Regions from separate parts of the Pseudomonas sp. GW821-FHT07F05 genome, predicted to be linked through region 1. Evidence: predicted binding sites of a transcription regulator. Region 1 holds the regulator's gene; each other region holds the start of a gene.
The links. The regulator FliA, encoded in region 1, starts transcription of late flagellar genes. The targets are predictions, from matches to a motif close to CTAAAGTTTNNNNNNNNNNNGCCGNTAA.
Positions count from the first base shown of each region.

Region 2: the regulator FliA is predicted to act here: its motif matches at 1,368-1,395, upstream of flgM (flagellar biosynthesis anti-sigma factor FlgM).
Region 3: the regulator FliA is predicted to act here: its motif matches at 2,606-2,633, upstream of AC07RO_RS11855 (methyl-accepting chemotaxis protein).

Region 1 covers NZ_JBWKQL010000004.1:18,570-22,726, forward strand. The annotation lists gene flhF (flagellar biosynthesis GTPase FlhF) at 1-662, shown strand, start outside; gene fleN (flagellar synthesis regulator FleN) at 781-1,614, shown strand; gene fliA (RNA polymerase sigma factor FliA) at 1,611-2,354, shown strand; gene AC07RO_RS11360 (chemotaxis response regulator CheY) at 2,596-2,970, shown strand; gene AC07RO_RS11365 (protein phosphatase CheZ) at 2,990-3,778, shown strand; gene AC07RO_RS11370 (chemotaxis protein CheA) at 3,923-4,157, shown strand, end outside.
Region 2 covers NZ_JBWKQL010000017.1:1,582-5,738, forward strand. The annotation lists gene AC07RO_RS24345 (chemotaxis protein CheV) at 1-427, opposite strand, end outside; gene flgA (flagellar basal body P-ring formation chaperone FlgA) at 501-1,262, shown strand; gene flgM (flagellar biosynthesis anti-sigma factor FlgM) at 1,433-1,750, shown strand; gene AC07RO_RS24360 (flagella synthesis protein FlgN) at 1,800-2,267, shown strand; gene AC07RO_RS24365 (flagellar brake protein) at 2,350-3,090, shown strand; gene AC07RO_RS24370 (PAAR domain-containing protein) at 3,428-3,682, shown strand; gene AC07RO_RS24375 (hypothetical protein) at 3,691-4,157, shown strand, end outside.
Region 3 covers NZ_JBWKQL010000004.1:131,504-135,660, forward strand. The annotation lists gene AC07RO_RS11850 (hypothetical protein) at 52-723, opposite strand; gene AC07RO_RS11855 (methyl-accepting chemotaxis protein) at 1,009-2,574, opposite strand; gene AC07RO_RS11860 (CPBP family intramembrane glutamic endopeptidase) at 2,678-3,469, opposite strand; gene acnA (aconitate hydratase AcnA) at 3,937-4,157, opposite strand, start outside.

The sequences.
Region 1 (4,157 bases):
GTGTGATTGCCATGGTCGGTCCTGCCGGCATGGGCAAAACCACCACGCTGGCTAAACTGGCGGCCCGATATGTGTTGAAATACGGCGCGCAAAATATCGCGCTGGTGAGCATGGACAGTTTCCGCATTGGCGCTCAGGAGCAACTGAAAACCCTGGGCCGGATCCTCAATGTACCGGTCACCCACGTCGACCCGGGCCAGTCCCTGGCACAGGCGCTGGAGCCGCTGTTGCGCAAGCGCGTGGTGTTGATCGACACCGCCGGCCTGCAAGCCAGCGATCCGGCCCTGCGTCTGCAACTGGAAACCCTCGCCGGGCGTGGCATCAAGGCGCGCAACTACCTGGTGCTGGCGACGACCAGCCAGAAGCAGGTGCTGTCAGCGGCTTATCACAGTTACAAACGTTGCGGCCTGGCCGGGTGCATCCTGACCAAGCTCGACGAAACGGCCAGCCTGGGCGAAGTGCTCAGCCTGGCCGTGACACACGAACTGCCTGTGGCCTATCTCACCGATGGCCCACGGATACCGGATGATCTGCATTTGCCGCGTCGGCACCAATTGGTGAGCCGGGCTGTCAGCGTGCAGATGCAGGAGGAGCCAAGCGAGGAAGCGATGGCGGATATGTTTGCGGATCTTTATCACAGCACCGGCAAGCGCGCGGGCTAGGTGAAGAAAATGACAGTGGAATTTTCCTGCATCGATGGTCTGCCAGGCATTGTTCAGACACTGAACGTGCAGCCCGACATGTGGCTTAGGTCTAAGCAAGACAAGGTAAACAATTAACATGGGCAGCATGCATCCCGTACAGGTTATCGCGGTGACCGGTGGCAAAGGTGGCGTAGGCAAGACCAACGTTTCAGTGAATCTTTCACTGGCACTGGCCGAGCTGGGACGTCGCGTCATGCTGCTGGACGCCGATCTGGGTCTGGCCAACGTCGACGTATTGTTGGGTCTGACCCCCAAACGCACCCTCGCTGATGTCATCGAAGGGCGGTGCGAGCTGCGCGATGTCTTGCTGCAAGGCCCGGGCGGTGTACGCATCGTGCCGGCGGCATCGGGCACCCAGAGCATGGTCCACCTGACCCCGGCGCAGCATGCCGGGCTGATTCAGGCGTTCAGTGACATTGGCGACAATCTCGATGTGCTGGTCATCGATACCGCCGCCGGCATCGGCGAGTCGGTGGTGAGCTTCGTCCGCGCGGCCCAGGAAGTGCTGCTGGTGGTGTGCGACGAGCCCACATCGATCACCGACGCCTATGCCCTGATCAAACTGCTCAACCGCGATTACGGCATGAACCGCTTCCGCGTCCTGGCCAACATGGCCCAGAGCCCGCAGGAAGGACGCAACCTCTTCGCCAAGCTGACCAAAGTCACCGACCGTTTTCTCGACGTGGCCCTGCAGTATGTGGGCGCCGTGCCGTACGACGAATGCGTACGCAAGGCCGTGCAGAAACAGCGCGCCGTGTACGAAGCGTTTCCGCGTTCCAAATGTGCCCTGGCGTTCAAGGCCATCGCGCAGAAAGTCGACACCTGGCCGCTCCCGGCGAACCCGCGCGGCCACCTGGAATTTTTCGTAGAACGCCTCGTGCATCAAACCAGCGCAGGGCCCGTCTCATGACAGCAAGTGGCTATCGCATGTACAGCAAATCGTCCAAAGACTCCCAGTATGAGCTGATCGAGCGTTATGCCCCGCTGGTCAAACGAATCGCCTACCACTTGCTGGCGCGTCTGCCGGCCAGCGTGCAGGTCGAGGATTTGATCCAGGCGGGCATGATTGGCTTGCTCGAAGTCTCGACCAAATACGACTCCACCAAAGGGGCCAGCTTCGAGACGTACGCGGGTATTCGTATCCGTGGTGCGATGCTCGACGAAGTGCGCAAGGGGGACTGGGCGCCGCGCTCGGTCCACCGCAACACGCGCATGGTCAGTGACGCGATTCGTGCAATCGAAGCAAAAACCGGCCGTGACGCTAAAGATCACGAGGTTGCTGCCGAACTTGAAATGAGTCTCGACGATTACTACGGGATTTTGAACGATACCCTGGGCAGCCGCCTGTTCAGTTTCGACGACCTGTTGCAGGACGGCGAACACGAAGGGCTGCACGAGGACGGCGCGAGCCAGTCCCTCGAACCGTCGCGGGATCTGGAAGACGAGCGCTTCCAGGCTGCGCTGGCCGAGGCCATTGCCAACTTGCCCGAACGTGAACGCCTGGTGTTGTCGCTGTACTACGACGAAGAGCTGAACCTCAAGGAAATCGGTGAGGTCCTGGGGGTCAGCGAGTCGCGGGTCAGCCAGCTGCACAGTCAATGCGCGGCGCGGTTGCGCGGTCGTCTTGGCGAGTGGCGCGCACGTTCGTGAATCAGGCGCAGGCCGCGAGGCCTGCGTGTTGCGTGTAAGACCGGCTGTGCAAGACGTGAGCGGGAAGCAAATGAGACACGGCAGGAGTCGGTCGAACCGGGTCGTAGATGATCCGGTTTCGCTGCGCTTGTTCCGGTCGATTCCACCCCCTCTTGATGTTCGGCACAGCCGGTATTGATTGAACGCGCGTTCAGGTGCTGAACGCGTTAAAGACTGCTTGGAGGTCGAATTGGACAAGAACATGAAAATCCTCATCGTTGATGACTTCTCAACGATGCGGCGGATCATAAAAAACCTGTTGCGTGACCTTGGGTTCACCAACACGGCCGAAGCAGATGACGGACTCACCGCATTGCCGATGCTGCAAAGCGGCGCTTTTGACTTCCTCGTCACTGACTGGAACATGCCGGGCATGTCCGGCATCGACCTGTTGCGTCAGGTGCGTGCCGACGAGCGTCTGCGCAGCCTGCCGGTGCTGATGGTCACTGCCGAAGCCAAGCGCGAGCAGATCATCGAAGCCGCTCAGGCCGGTGTGAACGGCTACGTGGTGAAGCCGTTCACCGCGCAAGTGCTCAAAGAAAAAATCGAAAAGATATTCGAGCGCGTCAATAGCTGATGTCCGCTGCGAGGGCGCTATGGATTCCAAAGATTCGACAATGGGTGACTTTGAGTCAACCCTGAAGAAACACGCACAAGAGCTGGTCGCGAGCCTTGAAAAAGGCAAGTTCGGCGATGCCGTGCAACTGATCCATGAGCTTAACCAGACCCGCGACCGCGGCCTGTATCAGGAAGTCGGCAAACTGACGCGCGAGCTGCACAGCGCGATCGTCAACTTCCAGATCGACCCGAACATGCCGCAGGCCGAGGAGGTCTCCCAGATCACCGACGCCACCGAGCGGCTGTCGTACGTCGTCAGGCTGACTGAAAACGCGGCGAACCGGACCATGGATCTGGTAGAACTGAGCACGCCGTTGATGCACGGGCTCACTGAAGACGCCAAGTCGTTGAGCGCCGATTGGGGACGCTTCATGCGCCGCGAGATCAGCGCCGAAGAGTTTCGTGATCTGGCCCGCCGCGTCGATGTGTTCCTGACCCGCAGCGAGAAGGAGACCACCGAGGTCTCTGCGCACCTGAACGACATTCTGCTGGCCCAGGATTACCAGGACCTCACCGGTCAGGTGATCAAGCGCGTGACCACGCTGGTCACGGAAGTCGAGCGCAATCTGCTCAAGCTGGTGCTCATGGCGAGCCAGGTGGACCGCTTCGCGGGCATCGAGCACGACCAGGAAATGTTCCGTCAGCAAAAAGAACAAGAAAAACTTCACTCCAAGGGTGAAGGTCCGCAGATTCATGCCGATAAACGTGAAGACGTTGTATCCGGACAGGATGATGTTGACGATCTGCTATCCAGCCTCGGATTCTGATTCGGTCATTCTGTCTCGGACTTCAGGTTTTCTGTGAAAGTGGCTGCTGGACCCGCGCGCCAATGCTTCGACGAAAGCAATGCGCGCAGGCCGTCAGTGCAGCCTCCGGATCGGTTTGACGGTTAATTTTAGGAGCACCCCCCAATGAGCTTCGGCGCCGATGAAGAAATCCTTCAGGATTTTCTGGTAGAGGCCGGCGAGATTCTCGAGCTGTTGTCAGAGCAGTTGGTCGAGCTGGAAAGCCGGCCTGACGATGCGGACCTGCTCAATGCAATTTTTCGCGGTTTTCACACTGTAAAAGGGGGCGCCGGCTTCCTCCAGCTCAACGAGCTGGTTGAATGCTGTCACATCGCCGAGAACGTGTTCGACATCCTGCGCA
Region 2 (4,157 bases), on a different contig from region 1:
GCTGGTTGTCCAGACGCGTCACTGCCGTGAGGTAGTGGTCGCGACCGGTGCCCTTGGGTGGCGGATGAATGTCTTCCCAGTTCATGTTGACGATGCGTTCCACCGCATGCACCAGGAAGCCCTGAATCTTGGTGTTGTACTCCGTGATGATCACGAATGAATTGGTAATGTCAGCCAGCGGCTTGCCACCGGTCGCCAACGCCAGATCGAGGATCGGGATAGTCCCGCCACGAATATTTGCCACACCGCGCACAATCGGACTGGATTTGGGCATATGGGTAAGTTTCGGGCACTGAAGCACCTCTTTTACCTTGAACACGTTGATCCCATACAACTGCTTGCCGTCCAACCGGAACAGCAACAGTTCAAGGCGGTTCTGCCCGACCAGTTGAGTGCGCTGGTTTACTGAATCCATCACACCAGCCATGCACCACACCTCCCAAAACGACCAATTGCGCTACCGGAACGGTAAGCGGCACGGGCCTTGCTATTTACTCATCATGAACACACAAACGACAGTATCCCGACGCCCGGCACCCGCAACCCGCAGCTTTCTCTGCGTGCTGGTCGCGCTGTGTCTGTTGTGTGCCGCCAGCCTGAGCCGCGCGGACAACATGACCCTGCCTGAAACACTTATCGGCGTGACCCAGGGCTTTCTTGAATTCACAGTTGAAGACTACATGGCGACCAACCAAACCGCCGGCCGCTACGAAATCGAAGTCAAGCAGTTGGACCCGCGTCTGCGCATGCCGCTGTGCGACAAGGATTTGACAGCCTCACTGGAAAGCCCGGCCCAGCCCATCGGCCGCGTCACCGTGAAGATTCGCTGCGAAGGCACGTCCCCGTGGACGGTGTTTGTGCCGGCCCAGGTACACCTTTACCGCAATGTCGTCACGGCCGTGCGGCCCATGAAGCGCGACGCAATCGTGAGTGAAAACGATGTGGCGCTGCGCGAACGCGACGTCAGCCTGCTGGGGCAAGGCTTCCTGGATTCAGTCGATCAGGCAGTCGGGCAAAAAGTTGTCCGACCAACGGTCATCGACCAGATCCTGACGCCCGTCCACCTCGATCAGCCGCAAATGGTCCATAAGGGCGACCAGGTGGTGATCAGTGCGCGCAGCGGTTCAATGAGCGTGCGCATGCCGGGCGAAGCCTTGTCCGACGGCGGTTTCAACGAGCAAATACGGGTGAAGAACCTCAACTCCCAACGGGTGATCAAGGCCAATATCGTTGCGCCCGGGCAAGTCGAGGTCGCTATGTAACTGACATGTGAAGGTAAGACCTCTGGCGCTGCGCTTGCGCTTTTCCTACACTCGGAACCCCTGTGCTCCGTGCGAAGTCCATTCGAGACTGTTTTCGCACGGGCCCTAAAGTTATTCCGGGTCTGGCCGAAACCAAGGCAAGCGTCCTAGAACCCAGAGGTTTTTCAATCATGGTCATCGACTTCAATCGTTTGAACAGCTCCACTACCGTTGGCGGTACAACACGTACTGCCAGCACCAAGGAAGCCAGCAAAACCGAAGCTACGGCAGCGGTCAGCGGCACCTCGAGCGTGCCCGGTAGCGGTGAGGCAGTACATTTGAGCAGCGAAGCTCAACAGTTGCAGAAGATCAGTGATTCGTTGCGTGATCAGCCTGTCGTCAACAGCGCCCGTGTGGCTGAGTTGAAGCAGGCGGTCGCCGACGGCAGCTATAAGGTCGACAGCAATCGTGTTGCAAGCAAACTGCTTAACTTCGAAGCCCAGCGCTAGCCCCAGGTCTGCGCAGGGGCTTCTGGACGCTTAAACACCAGGGCATGCGATGCAAGACACTACATTGCTTCAACTGATCACGGACGACATTGCGCCAACCCGGCATCTGCTGGACATCCTGAAGGCCGAGTCAGTGGCGCTTCACGGGCGCAATATGGTCGAGATGGAACACATCCTGGCGCAGAAACAGGCGCTGGTGATCGTGCTCGAGCAGCATGGACGCCGACGTACCCAGCTGATGACCAGCCTGGGTCTGCCCGCCAATCGCGCGGGACTCGAAGAAGTGGCGAAACATTCGTCAGTGGGTGAAGCCTTGTTGACCGCAGGCGATGAACTCAGCGCGCTGATGAGTGAATGCCAGGCGGCCAACGAACAGAACGGCAGCCTTATCCAGCTCCAGCAACTCACCACGGCACAGCAGTTGAGGATTCTCAACGGCGGCGACACGCCCACGCTGTACGACAGTCGCGGTTCGACGTCGGGCAAAGCCAGGCCGCGTCCGCTCAGCCAGGCGTAAGTTCTTGTATCAAGGTGCGCACCGTGGTGGCAATATGCCGCACGCTGCACGCTGCCGTTATTTGCCTGGAGATGGATAGACCGTGAATGCCTCAAGCGCGGACGATGTTCCGCAGCCCCCGAAGGTACTGACCACCCCGTTGGAAATCGCCGCCAATCTGCGGCTGCTGATGGAAAGTCATGACCCGTTGATCATCACGTTTCACGAACGCACCCAGCGTTTTCAGAGCTACGTGATCGACGTCGACCGTGACACCAACCAGGTCATTTTCGACGAGATGATCCCCCGAGATGGCGAGCGTTTCCTTGCCAGCGGTGAGCCCTTCCGGGTCGAAGGTTTTCACGACGGTGTGCGCATCGCCTGGGAAAGCAAAGCCCAGCTGACCGTGATCGAAGAGCCGCGCAGCTATCGCGGCCCTCTCCCTGAAGAAGTCGTCTATCACCAGCGCCGTAACGCGTTCCGCGCGGCCCTGAAGCTGGCATCGCTGATTGATGTCGAGATTGGCGGCGACCGGCTCAAATTTCCGTTGCGCGGCAAACTGCTGGATGTCTCCGCCACCGGCTGCAAGCTGCGCTTCGAGGGCGATATCTCCGAGCGCATGCAACTGGGCCAGGTCTATGAGCGCTTCATCGCCTCCCTGCCCTTCGGCAACATGACCACGCCGGTCGAACTGCGCTATCTGCACTTCGAAGAAAGGATCAACACCACGTTCGCCGGTGTGCGCTTCCACAACATGAGTGGGTTGGTGCAGCGTCAGGTCGAGCGTTTCGTGTACCAGCTGCAGCGCGAAGCGCGACGCTTCGACAAAGACGACGATTTCTGATCGTTTGTGATGACCGGCTGGCGCGTTTCAGGGCGTGCTGGCCGGTTGTCCACATCCGCTGCTATCGCCTCCCCCCATAACGCGCACATCAAATAGCGCGTCCTGATCCCCTCCCATAACGCCTCCCGCCCCGCTCCAACCCCCTCCAAACCACGCCTTTTCGATCAAAATGCGAACCTCATCACGCCCGCGTGTAGGACTCTTCACCGCGCAAAAGTAGGACGCGTCTTGAAATAATCTGTGCCACTTTCAAGCCCCTGACCCTGTGTTAATTTCGCGGCTCAAACGCACCGGAGCATGGACGCTCGCCGCGGCCACATCTCAGGGAAGTTTCGTCATGCGCCCCATCATCGTTCTCAACGACCCCACCCTCAAAGGCGGTCGAGTCATTCAAGGCTCGCCCTCCACGTTCCTGCACGGTCTCGAAGTCGCCCGCCACGGCGACGGCGTGCTCTGCTTTCACGGCCCCTGTGCCATCGCCGAAGGGGATGAAACCTGCCTCGTCGATGACCGGCCCATTGCCCGCGACGGGGATCGCCTGCTGTGCGGCGATGCCCTCGTCGCGACCCACGATGACTGCTGCATCCTGTAGGGGTCGTCATGAAATATTCCTTTGTGAAACGGCTGCTTGGCAAACCCGCGCCGCTGCCACCCCCTCCTGCCCCTCAACATTACGTCCGGCCGCGGCGGAACATGTACGACCGGATTTCCGAGAAACGGCTGGGACAGGAAGCCGCCCAGCGCCTGCTGGACCGGGCCAAACCCCGAGGTGATTTCTGCTCGCAGAGCGTCAGCGTCGAGGACGTCTGGCTTCGATTGCCCGGGCATTCCCTGGACCAGCAGTTACCTGTCCAGGACATCCCCAGGCACGCAAACGCGCTGAGCCACGATTCAAGGCTGATGGCTGCCGACGGCTCGCGCCGACTGTTGCGGCGGATCGAGATCGACGCGATTCCTCTGCCCTCGATCGACCCGCTCACCCGCGCCATGGAACTGCTGCAGGCGACCCTGACCCAGTGCCCGCTGCTCGAGCGAGTTGCGGACTGGACGCAGGTTGAAGTGCATCT
Region 3 (4,157 bases), 110 kb from region 1:
TAGCGTGGAGGTGGTTCCTTTTGGTATTCAGTTGAATAGCGGGAAAGCTGGTTACAATTTAAGTGAAACCAGGGTCGGCAGGCTGGTGATGGATGCATTCCCGGCCCGGTCGGTAACGACGTACTCGATGGACACGGTTTCGGCTGCATGGGTTAGCAGGTCTTCGCGGCTGAAAGCGATTTCGACGGGCCGGAGGGTGAGCTCATCCGTCTCGACCAGATGGGACGGGCCTTCAACGCCGTTGAGTAATGTCTGGATGACATCGCCCGGTTCCATGCCGGCGTAGCCAGGGAGGAGGCCAATGAGTTGATCGCCGAAGGTGGCGGTGGGGAAGATGAGGGGAGCGAGGAGGGTGGCGCCGGGTTTGGTACGGTCGACTATTAATCTAATTGTCGGGGAGTAATCAGATACTTGCGTATTGGGGCTGGTTGTTTTGTAGCCCAGCGCGTAAGTGCCCTCATGATCGAGCAAGGCTTCATCAAGGAAAACCGTAATCATATCTCCCGCCCGATCGTCTGTTGTGATTACTCGAATGTCGCCGAGAGGTACATCATCCAGCACCAACTGAAAGTAATATCCAGGTTCGGCTGCTTCCCACACTTGCACTTCAACCGGGAGCGGGTTCTCGAGCGCCGAGATGTAGAGCAGACCGTCTTCAGGGTGAGCCATAGGCACAATTGGGGGAGGCAGAGGGATTGGGTATTTCAAAATCGCTTCAGTCATAACAAAACTCCATCAAGCACACCCCTCCACTTCCATCCGCAGAAAGAGTGCACATTAAATTAATTATCCAGATCAACAAATACTCCACCCGTGGTGGTATCTATTTATCGTCTTTCAATAATCAACTAATAGAGGTCGACAAATCCTGTCAACAGCCAAACCCCTGCTCCAAACCAAAAAAAGCTTCCCCAAATGATTTTCAGAAATGTCCTACTTAAACCCCAACACAAACAAAAAGGCCCCGGCAGACAATCTGCCGGGGCCTTCGCATAACCCACCAATCACTCAGCGGTTGAAGCGCTCCACCAAGGAGTATTGCGTGTGAGCAGTTTGGGTCAGTTCGGCACTGAGCGTGGCAGAGCGACGGGCTTCGTCGGAGGTCTGGTCCGCCAGGTGCGCGATGGTGCTGATGTTGCGGCTGACCTCTTCTGCCACCGAGCTTTGCTCTTCGGTGGCGGCGGCGATCTGCGTGGTCATGTCGGTAATGTTGGCCACTGCGTCGCTGATGCCTACCAACGCCCTGTCGGCTTCCATGACCTGCTCGACGCCTTCTTCGGCCTGGCGCCGGCCTGTGTTCATGGTCTGAACCGCGTTGGTAGCCGTCTGTTGCAGCTGGGCGATGAGGGCGTGGATCTGGCCGGTCGACTCGGTGGTGCGTTGCGCCAGTTGGCGGACTTCATCGGCGACGACAGCAAAGCCGCGACCCATTTCGCCCGCGCGGGCAGCTTCGATGGCGGCGTTAAGGGCCAACAGGTTGGTCTGGTCGGCGATGCCTTTGATGACATCGACAACGCCACCGATCTCGTCGCTGTCTTTCGCGAGCTGAGTCACGGTCAGGCCGGTTTCGCCCACCGAAGCCGAGAGACGCTGGATGGCTTCGCGGGTGTCGCTGGCGATCTCGCGGCCGCGACGGGTCAGTTCGTTGGCCTGTTGCGTGGCGTCAGCGGTGCGCTGCACGTGATTGGCCACTTCCTGGGTGGTCGCGGCCATCTGGTTGACAGCGGTGGCGACCTGTTCGGTTTCGACGCGCTGACGTTCCAGGCCGGTGGAGCTGGCCTGCGCGAGGGTGTCGGACTGACGGGCCTGGTCGTTGAGGTGTTCGGCGGTGTCCTGCAGGCGGGTGAGGCAGGTCTTGAGACGCGCTTCCTGGCTGAGGATCGACATCTCCAGCCGCGCCTGTGCGCCGCGACTGTCGGTGTACATCTGCGCGATCAACGGGTCGGAGGTGGTTTGCTCGGCCAGACGCAGCAGGCGCTTGAGGCCACGCTGTTGCCAGCTCAACCCCAGCAGGCCAAGCGGTACGGACACTGCGGCGGCGAGCAGGAAGCCCCAATGGGAATTCAGCCACACGCCAATCAAAAAGCTCACCTGGCTCACCAGGATGAACGGCAGCCAGTCCTGCAACAGCGGCAGCCACTTGTCACGACTTGGCACCGCACTTTTGCCGCTGTTCAGGCGTTTGTAGAGCGCTTCGGCCCGACGCACCTGTTCAGCGGTCGGCTTGATGCGCACGGACTCGAAGCCCACAACCTGTTTGTTCTCGAAGACCGGCGTGACGTAAGCGTTGACCCAATAGTGGTCGCCGTTCTTGCAGCGGTTCTTGACGATCCCCATCCACGGCTGGCCCTGCTTGAGGGTGGCCCACATGTGTTCGAATACCGCCGTCGGCACGTCCGGATGGCGCACGGTGTTGTGCGGCGACTTGATCAATTCATCTTGGGAAAAACCGCTGATTTCAATGAAGGCGTCGTTGCAATAGGTGATGACGCCGCGCGCATCGGTGGTGGAGATCAACCGTTGCTGCGCCGGGAAGGTCCGTTCGCGTTGAGTGATGGGCTGGTTATTTCGCATGAGCTATTCGATCCAGGAAGGCTGTGAAGAGTTATCGGCCCGAAGCGAAAAAAATTAAGCTTTTGTGAACTGCGTCATAGGTTGGGTGTCGCGGGCGGTCGCTTCAGCGATCGAACATCGCATAGGTGAACAGGCTGAAATGCAGCAGGTTCAGGCCGAAGTGGGTGAGCACGGCAGCGGGCAGGCCGCCCAGTCGATAGGCAACGCCATAACCCACACCTGCGAGGCCCGCCAGAAGCGCCCATTCCCAGCCAGCACCGATGTGCGCAAGACCGAACAGCAGCGAGGCTGTCCCGATGGCCAGGGCGTCGTGGCAGGGCAAGTGTTGCAGCCATCTTTTCAGGCTGCCTTGCAGGTAACCGCGAAAGAGCAGTTCCTCGGTCAGCGCGACCAATAGCAGGTTGTTCAGCGCCCAGATGCCCGTTTGCTCGGGCCACTTAGGCGACCAGCCGACGAGGCCCATCAGCAGCGCCGTTGATAGACACGCTGCGGCGGTGACGGGCAAGGCGATGCTGGTGACGCCCAGCCAGCGTCGGGGACTGAATGCGATAAACACCCAGGGGCAGGCGATGGCGATCCAGAAGCCGATAAGGGGCTTGTCGAGATTCAGGTACATCGAATACGGCGCGGCCTCGGGGCTGAGGCGCACGCCGGCAATCGCCCTTGCGCTGAGGAAACCGGGCAGCCAGTGACTGGCCAGCCCCGCTGCCATGGCAATAAACAGGGCGTGGCCGAAGAGGCGCACGGCGCGGTGCTGGAAATGGCTGACGCAGATGCCGGCCATGATCAGCAGTCCGAACGTGATGACCACGGGAACGCTGAGCTGGCCGTAAAGCAGCGCCAGGCAGTAGCCGAGAGAGAGCAGGAGGAGGGAAGTCCAGCGTTGCACCGACATGAAGTCGTCCTTGGGTGTCGGAATAGGCTGGCGATTTTAACGTTGATTAAACGCGTGTGTATGTCGGATCAACGGGGAGCGGGTCCGATTGTTTCGTGGATGCAGGGCGAAGGTCGTGTAGGGCGTTTCTGATAACAAGGGATTTGGGTTAGACGCTGGCAATTTGCGGTGAGGCAGACGACGCCTTCCCGGCTAAAGCCGGTCCCACTAAAAGCGCGCGGTGTGCCCGTAGGACCGGCTTCAGCCGGGAAGAGGCCAGTGTGAACACCATAAGATTTTGGGAGAGGCAGACAACGCCTTCCCGGCTAAAGCCGGTCCCACTAACAGCACGCGATGTGCCCGTAGGACCGGCTTCAGCCGGGAAGAGGCCGGTTTGAGCACCATTGATATTGCGTTGTGGCATCTGACGCCTTCCCGGCTAAAGCCGGTCCCACTGACAGCGAGACCGGCTTCAGCCGGGATGAGGTTCAGGACGCAATCAACTGCCGCAGCACGTAATGCAGAATCCCTCCCGCCTTGAAGTACTCCACTTCATTCAGGGTATCGATCCGGCACAGCACGTTGATGTTTTCCTGCTGCCCGTCCTCCCGGGTGATCTGCACCGCCAGGCTCATGCCCGGTTGCAGCGTGGCGCCGGTGAGCCCGGTGATGTTCAGCACTTCCTTGCCGGTCAGGCCCAGGGTTTTGC